Regions from separate parts of the Nostoc sp. 'Lobaria pulmonaria (5183) cyanobiont' genome, predicted to be linked through region 2. Evidence: riboswitches for the same ligand, from Rfam matches in the RefSeq annotation. Region 2 holds a riboswitch; each other region holds the start of a gene.
What was found. Region 2 has a riboswitch for cobalamin ahead of cobG (precorrin-3B synthase). Riboswitches for the same ligand answer to the same signal wherever they lie in the genome.
Positions count from the first base shown of each region.

Region 1: another riboswitch for cobalamin. It lies ahead of NLP_RS03840 (DUF1636 domain-containing protein); the one in region 2 lies ahead of cobG (precorrin-3B synthase).
Region 3: another riboswitch for cobalamin. It lies ahead of cobW (cobalamin biosynthesis protein CobW); the one in region 2 lies ahead of cobG (precorrin-3B synthase).

Region 1 covers NZ_CP026692.1:901,608-905,845, forward strand. The annotation lists gene NLP_RS03820 (inositol monophosphatase family protein) at 1-174, opposite strand, end outside; gene NLP_RS32745 (hypothetical protein) at 419-658, opposite strand; gene NLP_RS03830 (PEP-CTERM sorting domain-containing protein) at 805-1,356, opposite strand; gene NLP_RS03835 (cobalt-precorrin-6A reductase) at 1,386-2,126, opposite strand; gene NLP_RS03840 (DUF1636 domain-containing protein) at 2,123-2,542, opposite strand; cobalamin riboswitch at 2,565-2,736, opposite strand; gene cobA (uroporphyrinogen-III C-methyltransferase) at 2,893-3,660, opposite strand; gene NLP_RS03850 (sirohydrochlorin chelatase) at 3,669-4,238, opposite strand, start outside.
Region 2 covers NZ_CP026692.1:2,737,542-2,741,779, reverse strand. The annotation lists gene NLP_RS11960 (precorrin-8X methylmutase) at 1-435, opposite strand, end outside; gene cobG (precorrin-3B synthase) at 594-2,045, opposite strand; adenosylcobalamin-variant (AdoCbl-variant) riboswitch at 2,107-2,196, opposite strand; gene ssuD (alkanesulfonate monooxygenase) at 2,638-3,621, opposite strand; gene NLP_RS11945 (hypothetical protein) at 3,657-4,031, opposite strand; gene NLP_RS11940 (GNAT family acetyltransferase) at 4,182-4,238, shown strand, end outside.
Region 3 covers NZ_CP026692.1:303,140-307,377, reverse strand. The annotation lists partial or broken gene NLP_RS01370 (TonB-dependent siderophore receptor) at 1-185, opposite strand, end outside; gene NLP_RS01365 (helix-turn-helix transcriptional regulator) at 500-1,546, opposite strand; cobalamin riboswitch at 1,627-1,770, shown strand; gene cobW (cobalamin biosynthesis protein CobW) at 2,159-3,217, shown strand; gene NLP_RS01355 (hypothetical protein) at 3,201-3,665, shown strand; gene NLP_RS01350 (class I SAM-dependent methyltransferase) at 3,684-4,238, shown strand, end outside.

The sequences.
Region 1 (4,238 bases), 1.8 Mb from region 2:
ATTTTGAATAGCCACATCTGCATCAGTAAGTGCAGCACTAAAAAAGTTGTTTCCTTGTTCTTTGGCGGGAAGTGCAGCAATTTTTGGTTGTAAAAAATGGGCATAGGCTGCTGCTACTTTGAGATGAGGGAGTAAAGTCTCTAAAATTAATCGAGTAGTTGGGGTTGTGGACATTACAGCAAACTCCTTTTAGAAATAATCTCCCGTTGGCAGGGCGATATAATTCTACATCTAGACAAAATTACGGTATCATTTGGATGCAATAATACCACCGTTGCTATATTACTTTAATCTGTATGTCTCAAAGAGCCTATAGATAAATCGCAAGTTTTCTCGTAAATTTAAGGGTTTAAGACCGAACGCCAACACTTAGTACAGCATTTCATTAATTCATAGCGAATTAATCAAAGGCAATATCCTACAATGCCAATGCGTTAGCTTGGATTGTTAATGCGTTGGCTTGGATTGTCAATGCGTCGGCTTGGATTGTTAATACGTCGGCTTGGATTGTTAATACGTCGGCTTGGATTGTTAATGCGTTGGCTTGGATTGTTAATACGTCGGCTTGGATTGTTAATGCGTCGGCTTGGATTGTTAATGCGTTGGCTTGGATTGTTAATGCGTTGGCTTGGATTAAAAACGCTACGCTTTTACGCAAAACTGTATTTAATTAAAGTTACCCTACAAATGGTTTTAGGAAACTTTTTCGAGCTTCTTCTGAGTGAATTTGAATAGCTTGTGACGTTTGAGTACTGGAGGTGCGCCCAGAGTGCCGATGATGAGTAAGCTAAAAATAGAAGTGGGTTAAGGGACGGTGATTAGGTTTGCAGAAAAACTAATGGGTAATTCCCTATCTTCTAATCCTAACTTTTCAAAACCTGGTCTATTTGGCGCAGAAAAAACCTCTAAATAACCTGGTGTCGGCAAAAAACTAGCGAAAAATGGACTAGAATAATTTCCTCCCGAAATGGAATACGCAAAACCCTTACGTGTTAACTGCTGAGTATTAAGGCTAATTAAATTATCAACATCAAAAGGTTCGTTTCCTGGCATTGGAGTCCCGGCGGGTTGCAGAGCAGTAATTATTTCACCATTTCGTGTACCAGTAATTCCAGTAATCAAGTAAAAACCCAAATCGTTAGGGGTGTCATTAGTGGTGAAAATACCGTTCGCTTCTATGCCAGTACCAGAATAATTCCAGTTCCAACTTAAAGCAGAAGCGTCCGGCATTGTCCCGAAAACTAATCCAGATATGGTGACGAGGGCTATGGCAGATAAAGCTAGATTTTTCATGGAAGTCGTTACTGCGATCGCGGATATTGTAGAAGGTTCCGGTGTATTATACGGAATTAACAAAGATAGTATTATCAATCTTGCCTATTTACTTAGCAGCGATCTAATAACCACGCCAAAGCAGCATCAACATTACTAACCTGTTCCCCTGGCGGTATCGCTGAACGATTGACCATCACAACCTTTACGCCCAGTTCTCGCGCTGCAATAATCTTGGGCTTTGTAGCATCGCCACCGCTATTTTTGCTGACGATGGTATCAATGTTATTCTCAATCAGAATTTGTCTTTCATTATTGAGGGTAAAAGGCCCGCGATCGCACAATACCATCCCCGGCGGTACTAAAGCATCATCGCCAGGAGGGTCAATCATCCGCATCAAAAACCAAATTTTCTCTAGGTGAGCAAAAGCGGACAGTTCTTGCCTACCAACTGTCAAAAACACTCGCTGTGCCTGGTTTTGCACGGCTGTTGCTGCGGCTGCAACATTATCCAGTTCAATCCAGCGATCGCCACTTACTTTTTCCCAAGGTGGACGAATTAACATCAGGCGGGGTACTCTAACTTCCATTGCTGCATCTGCGGCATTGAAAGAAATTTGAGTAGCGAAAGGATGGGTTGCATCAATTAATAAGTCAATTTGCATGACTTGCAGATAGCTAGCCAATCCAGTCACGCCACCGAAGCCTCCAACCCGTAAATCGCCCAACGGTACTGACGGTTCACGGGTGCGGCCAGCTAGAGAGGTGATTACTTCTAACCCTTGGATAGTCGTAACTTTGGCAGCTAATTCTGCTGCATCACCCGTCCCACCCAGAATCAAAACGCGGATCATTTAGATAAAGGTGGAATTTTTGCTAAAATGCCCTTCTTCATTGCTTCTGGACGCTCTGACCAAGGTAGTAAACCATCTGCTTTGGCATAGTATTGACTAGCACATTCCAGTACCGCAGAGGCATTACCATCAACGCCTAAATCACCAAATAAATATGTTAATTTACCTTTAGCAGCAAAGGCGACTACACAAGAACGATTACAAGCACTCATACATTCAACTTCCTGAATCGGGAATCGATCTCGTAAGTCCCAATCTTGTGCCAACTGCTGAAGTTCGTGTAGAAGTTTTTCACCACCACTTTCACCTAAGCGTTTTCCATTTTGCCAAACACTGGCACAGGTTTTGCAAACAAATAAAGTATGTTCAGCAACTTCCATTGGACTGGTTGGGGAAATATTTACAGTAGTAGTCATCTGTACCTCGCAGATATGTGAAACTAATAAATCTATTTCGGTGGGCATCCTGACTCACTCAATTTGAGATTTGAGATTTAGTTCTTTAATCTCAAATTGGTTCACAGTTGCTCCCAAGCGCCGGATTTGCACCGAACTTTCCCCGTTACCTCTGGTGACTGACTCCCACCAGAACCGAATAACCTTATCGATCATACACTAGTACAACATGGCGTAAATAAACATACCATTCAAAATGACGCGAAAGTCCGGAATACAATACTTTTGACTTTTGATTTTTGACTTTTGACTTCCACGCAGTGGTACTAGGGTTATCGGAGAATACGAAACAACAAGCTTTGTGGCAACCATCAAACTGGGCGACAGCCAGATAAAATACTGTGCATATTTACTACTTGTCCAATAACTGCGATCGCAGGCGCACTAAATCCAGTTTCCTCTACCTGTTTGACAATTGTCTTTAAAGTACCAATCAATTCTTCTTGTTCTGGTCGTGTACCCCAGCGCACCAAAGCAATCGGCGTTTCTAAATTCAACCCAGCTGCACTTAATTCTTCCACAATATAAGGCAGATTGTGAATTCCCATATAAATTACAATGGTTTCGGAACCGTGAGCGATCGCACTCCAATTTACAATCGGTCTATACTTACCCGCCGCCTCGTGACCAGTTACAAATGTCACTGATGAACTATACAGCCGATGCGTCAAAGGAATACCTGAGTATGCTGCTGCTGCAATTCCCGATGTGATACCGGGCACTACTTCCGTTGATATTCCAGCTTTGACTAATTCTTCCATCTCTTCGCCACCGCGACCAAAAATAAACGGATCGCCACCCTTTAGCCGCACTACAATTGCATGATCCTGCGCTTTATCAATCAGCAATTGAGTTGTTTCTGACTGCAACAACGAATGTCTCCCCGCACGTTTACCAGCATTAATTTGCTCGGCTTGGGGATTAATCATTGCCAAAATAGCCGGACTCACCAAGGCATCATAGATGACTACATCTGCACATTCCAACAAACCTTTCGCCTTCAGAGTTATTAGTCCTGGATCTCCTGGCCCCGCACCGACTAAATAAACCTTTCCCAAATACTTGTTCCTTTCTGTCATTGTGCGGTTCATCTATCTGTTAAATCCCAAATTAGCTCGGCTAATTCTGCACTTGCTCCCAATGGCTCTGCCAATTGGAAATTCACCGCAGAAAATTGTAATTTTAGCTGCTCTATTGAGGTGGCGATCGCATCGGTTATTCCACCAGCGAATAAAAAATATGGCAAGATTGCAATTTCCCGATAACCAGCACCTACCAACTCTTTCACCCGTAATTCTAAACTAGGAGGACCAGCCCAATAAGCAGTCACGGCTCCCAAACTCGCCGCCATTGCTTCCACAGTTTCTTGAGAACCTGGGCGACGGCTACCATGAGCTAATAGAATCCATGCTTCTGCTTTTATAGCAGCTATTTGTTTTGCCAGCAATTTCTCTAAATTGGGGTGAGAGCCTAAATATGGTTGCAACTCAATCATGATATCTTGACCAAGAGTCTGCTGTGCTAGTGCTACTTCGGCGGGAATATCTGTCATGACATGCACTCCCGGCAGTAGAAATAGCGGTACAATTTTGAGGCTATTTTCATTTTGAGACACTGGGCAATCGCCAAAAGCGCTCTTAGCAAATTGTTGAATCTG
Region 2 (4,238 bases):
TTCTAGCAGTCTGAACAGGGCGGTGGGCGCATTGCCAATTGCGATTACTGAGCCTTTTAGGTGCGATCGCCATAATTCTAAAGCTGCTGCCGACCTTGTAGTACCCATACTCTGGGCAAGTTCTGGCACTTCTGGCTCGTTGAGGGTACAGATAACTTGATTGTTTGCAGACAACCGCCGTTTGGTAACGCCATCGGCAACCATCCGGCAATCGCACAGAATTGGCGCTCCTGCGGCTAATGCTGCCCTTGCGGATTGTACTGCTGTTGGTGAATATCCCAAGTCAGTGACAATATCCGTCATCCCACAGGCATGAATTAGACGCACAGCAACTTTTGCTACATCCGGTGGCAACACATCTAAGTTCGCTTCTGACCGGATGATTGCAAAGGAATTACGGTAAATTTCGTTGGCATCTCGGATATAGTCGGGCATTAAATTTGGGATTTTAGATTTTGGATTAATTTGTTTGTTAGTATAAATACTTCTTTTTCAATAGAAGAATATCTAATTTAATTAACCGCAGAGGCGCAGAGAACACATCAGAGAAAGGGAGGAATCAATTATCTGTATTTATCTGTGGTTCCATTTTCTCAGTATTTATTAAATAACTGCTGTAATTGTGCTGGTGGATATCGATTAGCAAATTCCCCAAAGGACTCATCAGAATTTAAGCGTTGAATTTTATATACATATAGCATCCGCTCTATTAATGCAGGTAGTTCGGCAAAAGTTACATATTGATATAGTTCGCGTCCGAATTTATGCTTGCTGTCACCAACATAAATGTGATATCCTTCCACAGTTTCATTGTCAGCATTGAAGCTGACACCAAGCAGAGTAATATCACTCTTGCTATGTTGGGCACAAGATTTTTCGCAGCCGCTAAAGTGGATATTAACTGGGTAATCGAGAGTAATGCGAGTTTCAAGATACTCTGCTAATGTCAACGCATGACTTTTGGTATCCGTAGCAGAAGCGGCGCAACCCTTTTTTCCAGAACAGGCAACTAATCCAGTTTTGATGTTGGTTGCAGAGGAATCTAATCCTAAGAAAGCAATTTCACTTTGGACATCAGCAACCCATTGCTGAGGAATATCTGTAAGGAGCAAATTTTGCCAAGGGGTTAGCCTGATTGCACTACCGTATTTCGTTGCTAAATCTGCTAAACCCCGCATCTGTCTACTCTCCAATCGACCAAGGGGCAAGACAACACCAATGTAAAATAAGCCTTGCTGACGTTGGGGATGAATGCCAATATGGTGATATTTTTCCCTCTTGCCTTGCTGGGGGAGTAGGTCTTTTCTTATTTCACTGCATAAAAGGGGGAAAGGTAGACGCTGCTCAACTTCTTGGAGATAATTTTCACAACCCAAAGTATTCAATAACTCTCTCAAACGTAGCCGCCGTTTACTCGGAGTATGACTATAAGCTAGATAGACATCCGCCAAAGCTGCTAAGACAGGCAAACAGTCCTCTGGTGGTAACAAAATTCCCGTATCGCTGGGCGGTTGACCCTTCTCGCCGACACTGAGATAGAGGCAAAAGTAAACATTATCGTTAATTAAGACAGCTGCAAAGGTGATATCATTCAAGCGATCGCCCACCTGAATTATCCCACCACCATCAAAGCAAACGCTAAATTTTGCCGAGAGTCCCGAAAGCGCCGGATGTGCTGTAATATAATCATCCCAACCTTGGACAAAAGGGCGAGTGTCGATTAATTCCTGGGGATCGATACCAGCAGTTGGACTGGTCATAATATTGCGGATTTGGTCTACAAGAGTATTGTCAGAACCCAATCCCATCTTTTGGAGGTACTTCAGAACCTCAGCATTTATCCCCGTGCGGATTTCACGAACTTGCAGGTTGGCTCGATTAGTCACATCTATATAGCCGCCACCATGCTGTTCTGCTATATCTGCGATCGCACGGCATTGCTGACTACTAATAATTCCACCTGGTATTCTAACGCGAGATAATATACCATCTGCGGCGGGAGTAGCATAAAACAAGCCAGGACAAGTGGCAAATCCAGAAACCAAACTTAAAACTCCTTCCCCGTGCAACGCAGGGAGTAGACGGTGAGTGTGTCTTCAGGACATCCTGAGAGTTGGCATTCTGACTTGGGCGATCCCATCACAGCTGCGGCACAGTCCCGGAATTTCACCGGAGTTTCCCAACTTTTAGCTTTAGTAATTTAGACTTTGTTTAGGTTATAGATTTCAACCTAGACATCATCCAGATAATTATCTTACATTAGTATAGCCAGAAATTTTAACTGAACTTATCCACTACCGATCGGAAGATATAGCTCTTGAAGCTAGTCTATAAATTGAATTTAGTCATGGCTCAGGCAGGAATGCTTGAGCCTTTTTGCTGCAAAACTTGCTTTAGAAAAAGTTAGCCGGTCTAAGTTGAGGTTTTTTCGGACTCATGCTTTTTGGAATTTTGAATTGCTTACACAGGCTGTGGTTTGAGTAAATCTGTGTTGGTAACAAATTCACTGAATGTACTTGCAACCTGCTGCGGTAATGCAATCGCCGGAGTTTGTAACGGCAACCTGGGAAATAATAATTCTGCGACTCGATAGGCTTCTTCGAGATGGGGATACCCTGAGAAAACGAAGGTATCAATTCATAAATCGGTATATTCTAACATTCGCGCTGCAACTGTCTCTGGATCTCCGACTAAGGCAGTCCCAGCGCCCCCACGCACTAAGCCAACACCTGCCCATAAGTTGGGGCTAATTTCTAAGTTTTGGCGTTCGCGTAGCGTGCCGGAGGCAACCTCGCCATTGTGCAGTTGGGCCATGCGGCGTTGCCCTTCTGATTCAGACTGAGTAAATCGCTGATGTGCAGCTGCTATGGTTTCATCATCCACATACTGAATCAGTTCATTAGCTGCATCCCAAGCTTTTTGCGTAGTTTCGCGGACTATGACGTGCATCCGAATCCCAAAGCGGACTGTTCTACCTTGTTCTGCTGCTAATCGGCGTACCTTTGTAATCTTTTGAGCAACTCGATTTGGTGGTTCACCCCAAGTTAAATACACATCAATGTGTTTGGCAGCAACTTGGAGAGCGGCATCTGAAGAACCACCAAAATATAAGGTGGGGTAAGGCTTTTGTACGGGAGAAAATTGGAGTTTTGCGCCTTGAACTTGCAAGTGGCGACCACTATAGCTTACTTCTTCACCTTGCATGAGCGATCGCCAAATTGTCAAAAACTCATCCGTGAGATCATAACGCTGATCGTGATCTAAGAAAATCCCATCTTTAGCAAGTTCTTTTGTGTCGCCACCAGTGACAACATTCAGAATAATTCGACCGTTAGAAATCTGGTCAAAAGTCGCAGCCATCCTGACTGCCAAAGAAGGCGACATAATTGCTGGACGAAAGGCTACAAGAAACCGCAAGCGTTCTGTAACTGAAATTAACGAAGTAGCTACAATCCAAGTATCTTGTTTTTGTCCAGTACCAATCAACATCCCACCATAGCCCAATTTATCAACAGCCTGAGCTATTTGCTGCATATAGGGATAAGTGGCTGGTCGCCTGCCGATTGTAGTACCTAAATAACGCTCATCTCCCTGTGTCGGCAAATACCAAAAAACTTCCATTTTCCTATCTCCTGGCGCTATTTCTGGCTAATGGTTTATGGTGTGATAGCTGCATATTGTTCGCTAGTCAGCATCGCTTCCTTGATATTAATAGGTTTAAAAATAACTTTTTCTTTGGCAAACAAATCTGCAATCTTATGTTGATTTTCCATGATTTCTGGCGTAATTGGTCTTAACCCGTAAGTTCGCCTTTCAACCATTGTTGTTAAAATATCTTCATCAATTTTCAGGTGAGGAATAGTCAGTTTTACAACTTCTGATCGGTTTTTCTCACTCCATTGACCTGTGTTATCTATCTCCTCAAGAACTAATCGCACTAATTTCGGATTTTCTGTGGCAAATTTTCGCGCAGCCATATAATCTCCGTTAGGGACTTTAACTCGATCTGTACGAATTTCTGTGTTTGTCATCTTAGGATTAGCCTGTAATTGCTTTCATGACGCGATGTTTTATGGTAATTTTTGTACAATATTACTTAAAACATATCTATTTGCCGTAGTTTAAAGAGTAGTATTTCACAAACAATGTGCAAAGGCAAGTCTTTTGATTTAGAGATGTAGATGAATATAAGACCATATCAAGAATCTGATGCTGAATTAGTCAGCGCTTTGTGGGAT
Region 3 (4,238 bases), 2.4 Mb from region 2:
AAGGCATCAAACCGTACACATAAGAGCAACTTCAGATTCTCACTCAGCGCGATCTGATCTTGGACATAAATACCCAGTGCATCTATGAGCAAGGACTCCTTTCGATCAGGGTTCAAAATTGCACCAAGGGATCGGTCATATACTGGATTAAACACGTCAATGGGTGCTGCAACACGATTACCATTAAATGAAGATACTGTCGCAGTTTCTACCTGAGCTAGCCAGTCCTTCACTGTCCTCGCAGGAACCTGAACATCATGGAGACGCAGGATTCGGTTAGGAGAGTTTTTTGGGCGTAGCGTTTGCGTACTTGTCACCTCAGCCCTAGCTGCTTGCCCACATAATAGTAGAAATGCGATCGCCAGACTGCCAATGCCCCCAGCGTAATTTGCCCACATCCGTTTTACCATGTTCACACCCAAAATCCGTCCAGCAATTATTAGTAATCTGTTGCAAGAAAACTATCAAAAAAGATTACGTGATGGGGCTACTCTGCAACTCAAAGAGGAGGAATTTCGATCCCGAAAGGAGGAATTGGCTTATTTCCTACCAAACATTCACGGGGTGTGATGCCATACTTGCGTTTGAAGGCTGCGGCAAAATGACCCGTATTTGAGTAGCCAACGGCATTCGCAGCTTCTGTAACCTTGCATCCCCGCTCTTGAAGTAATTGTCTGGCTTGCTCCATGCGGTAATCGCGCAGATAACTGAACAGGGTGGTACCAAAGACTTGGCGAAATCCCTGCATGAGTTTTTTGCGATCGCACTTCACCTGCTGCGCCAATTCACATACAGATGGTGGCTTAAGCCACTGAGTAAGTAAAATTTCCCTGGCTTGATAAATTTGCTCAATATCTCTAGGTTTAAGTGATGCTATCGGTAAATTACAACCTTCAGCTGCTGCGAGTTGATCGAGTTGCAATGCCAGTAGTTCTAACGCCTTACTTTCCAAAAACATTCGCTGGGCAATTCCTTGATATGATATGTTGCAAATCTGATGCAATACGCTTCGCATTGCAGGTGTAATTAAACCGACGGTACAGTGAAACTGGGGAGCGAGATCGCTCTCCAGAAATGGACGCAACTGTTGTGGTAAACTGTGACTACTTCCTATGAATGCTCGGAAAAATTCAGCATTCCAATCAATAATGATGGTGAGTATGCGATCACCAGCATAATAGTGTTCAATTTCTTTAATATTTGGCAGGTAAAACAAATAATTGTATCCACCCTTTTCTTCATAATTTGCTTCTACTCCTTCCACATTGGGGCAACTGACCGTAGAACAGCCTGAAAGATAGAATTTGGAAACTAAGGTATAAAAGTCAGAATGCTCGTTTTTGAGACCGAAGTTTCGATAATATAGTTCATCTGTAATCTTCATTCGGAAGTTGGGACGGAAGTTGGCGAATCGATGGTTAGAATTGTGCAATTGACTCTCAAACTTCTCCAAAAAATCGAACCCATTGATGTTGTAGTAAACTTCATTCTGTTTGAGACTTTCCAGCCAGCGTTCAACATATTCCTTGTGGGAAATGATTTCCATAATTTGCAAAAAGTATTCTAGGCTATTGCAATTTTCTCGCAATTTAGTTGCAACAATTCATCTAATCTAAATAGTGTGTTAATATGCAAAGGAATCTCGGTTCTGATGGGGAGCAGCCATCAGGCGCAAGGGGGAAAGTCCGATGTGAATCCGGCGCTGTCCCGCAGCTGTAATCAAGGCTTGCCTTGTAAGTCAGAATGCCCGCCGAAGTTGACTTGTAAATTTTGTACATCTGCGAGGCACAGAGAAGTATTTTTATGAAGATTTCTACAACTACTAAGCTTGACATTCTCATAGCTCCACATATCAAAACGCTACAGGTTACGGCTTTCTATGAGACAGTAGATGGTTAATTTCGGGTACAAATTGCGTAGGCGTAGCCCGTCGTAGACATCGCTCGCACTAATTCTCTTTGGCGTAACTATTCACAAAAAAGATGGATACGCTGATTTGTTTGGCTAATGTTCGCGCCTAATAAATTACCTTTCACATCACCTGCAAATTAGTAGAGAGGCGAAATTGAACTTCGTCACACATCTCTACTTCGTGATATCTGTGGTTAAAACTTCTTTCTTGTGATTGCAAAATTAATCAACAAACGACACACTTTATATGCAAAAAATTCCCGTCACAGTAATTACAGGATTTCTAGGTGCAGGCAAAACGACGTTAATCCGCCATTTACTGCAAAATAATGAAGGACGACGCATTGCTGTTTTGGTGAATGAATTTGGAGAAATCGGCATTGATGGCGAACTTTTGCGTGACTGCCGAGTTTGTGACGATGAAGACGATTCCAACAGTAATATTGTTGAACTCACCAACGGTTGTTTGTGTTGCACGGTGCAAGAGGAATTCTTACCAGCAATGCAAGAATTGCTGAAGCGACGCGCCAGCCTTGACTGTATGTTGATTGAAACCTCTGGACTAGCACTCCCAAAACCATTGGTGCAAGCATTTCGCTGGCCGGAAATTCGCACAGGCGCGACAGTGGACAGCGTAATTACTGTGGTGGACTGTGAAGCCTTAGCAACTAATCAATATGTAGGCGATTTAGCAGCCCTCTTAGCACAGCGACAAGCCGACTCTAGCATAGAACACGAAACACCGATTGAGGAACTATTTGAAGATCAGCTGGCTTGTGCTGATCTAGTATTGCTGACTAAAAGCGATCGCGTTGATGAAAAAACGCAAGTTAGGGTACAAGATTGGCTGAAACAGAACTTATCGCCTGGTGTAAAAGTCATTCCTTGCCAGGATGGTAAAATCAGTGGCGATTTGTTACTCGGTTTCAACGCTGCGGTAGAAGACAACTTGGATAGTCGCCCCAGTCACCACGACAACGAAGCCGAACATGAACATGATGAAGGGATTAATGCAGTGCAACTACTGTTAAACCAGGCATTTGAGCCGACAGCCCTAGTCAAACGCTTGCAAACATTGGTGCAACAGCAAGAAATTTATCGAATTAAGGGATTTGTAGCAGTTCCAAACAAAGCTATGCGCCTGGTATTACAGGGTGTCGGTAATCGATTTGACTACTTTTATGATCGTCCTTGGCAACCCCAGGAACCCCGTCAAACGCGATTAGTATTGATTGGACGAGAGCTTGAGCAGGTTCGCATTGAGTCAATTGTCTTGGGGGAGGAAATCAATGCGACCATCCAATAGTGTTTGGCAAGGAAATTTCGGCTACTGGCAAAATAGCTTTATTCATAACAATCTGCTGGTAATCGGTTACACAGGATGGAAGGGATTTCAGTCATTTGGGCGGGGAGTTGTTATTTGTGATGTGGATACTAAAGTTACTCACCCGACAAATACAACTATTGATACAGTTGCCTTCACTCTCCAATTTCTCCCCTCCGATCTGATTAGGTTTTACTTGCGATCATTTCAGGATGGCGGATTTATATCACATCCAATCTGCTCATCCATGATTTCATCAATTTTCCCAGCGATCGCAACATACAATCCCCATCAAGATATTCTTCTGGTGCTAAAGGCTGAACCTCAGATTGAGGTGAATTTTTTACACCAACTAAAAATTACTCCACCCGATTGCTACGAACAAGTTTGCAAGCGATGGTCAGAATTTAAACCAAGCTTAATACCCTAAAACTTACTTTAGTCCTCAATGCTCAAGCCAAAATCAAGCAATATTCCCAAAGCAACTCGCTACCAAAATGCAGCGATAGATTATTACATGGGACTTACAAATTCCTCTTATCTGCATTACGGGTATTGGGAACCACTACCTACTGTGGGTGAAGAATTAACTCTAACTCGCCTGCGTGTGGCGCAAGCCGCATATACAGCCAAACTTTTGAGTTTTATCCCAGAGGGGATAAAAACTGTGCTTGACGTAGGCTGTGGGATTGGAGGTAACGCAGCATATTTGTGCGATCGCGGTTTCAGTGTTGAGGGATTAGCACCCGACGCACTCCAGCAAGAGAGGTTTATTCAAAATACCAATGGTCGAGTACCTTTCTATTTAACGAGATTTGAAGATTTTCACAAATCATACTCCTATGATTTAGTTCTGTTGAGTGAAAGCAGTCAATATATTGCTGTTGACGATTTGGCTCAGGGTGCAGCTCATTTATTAAGTAATGGTGGCTACCTGCTGATTGCAGACATGATCCGTTCTGATGCCGAATACCGAGAAGGTATTTTTTCTAATTGTCATGTC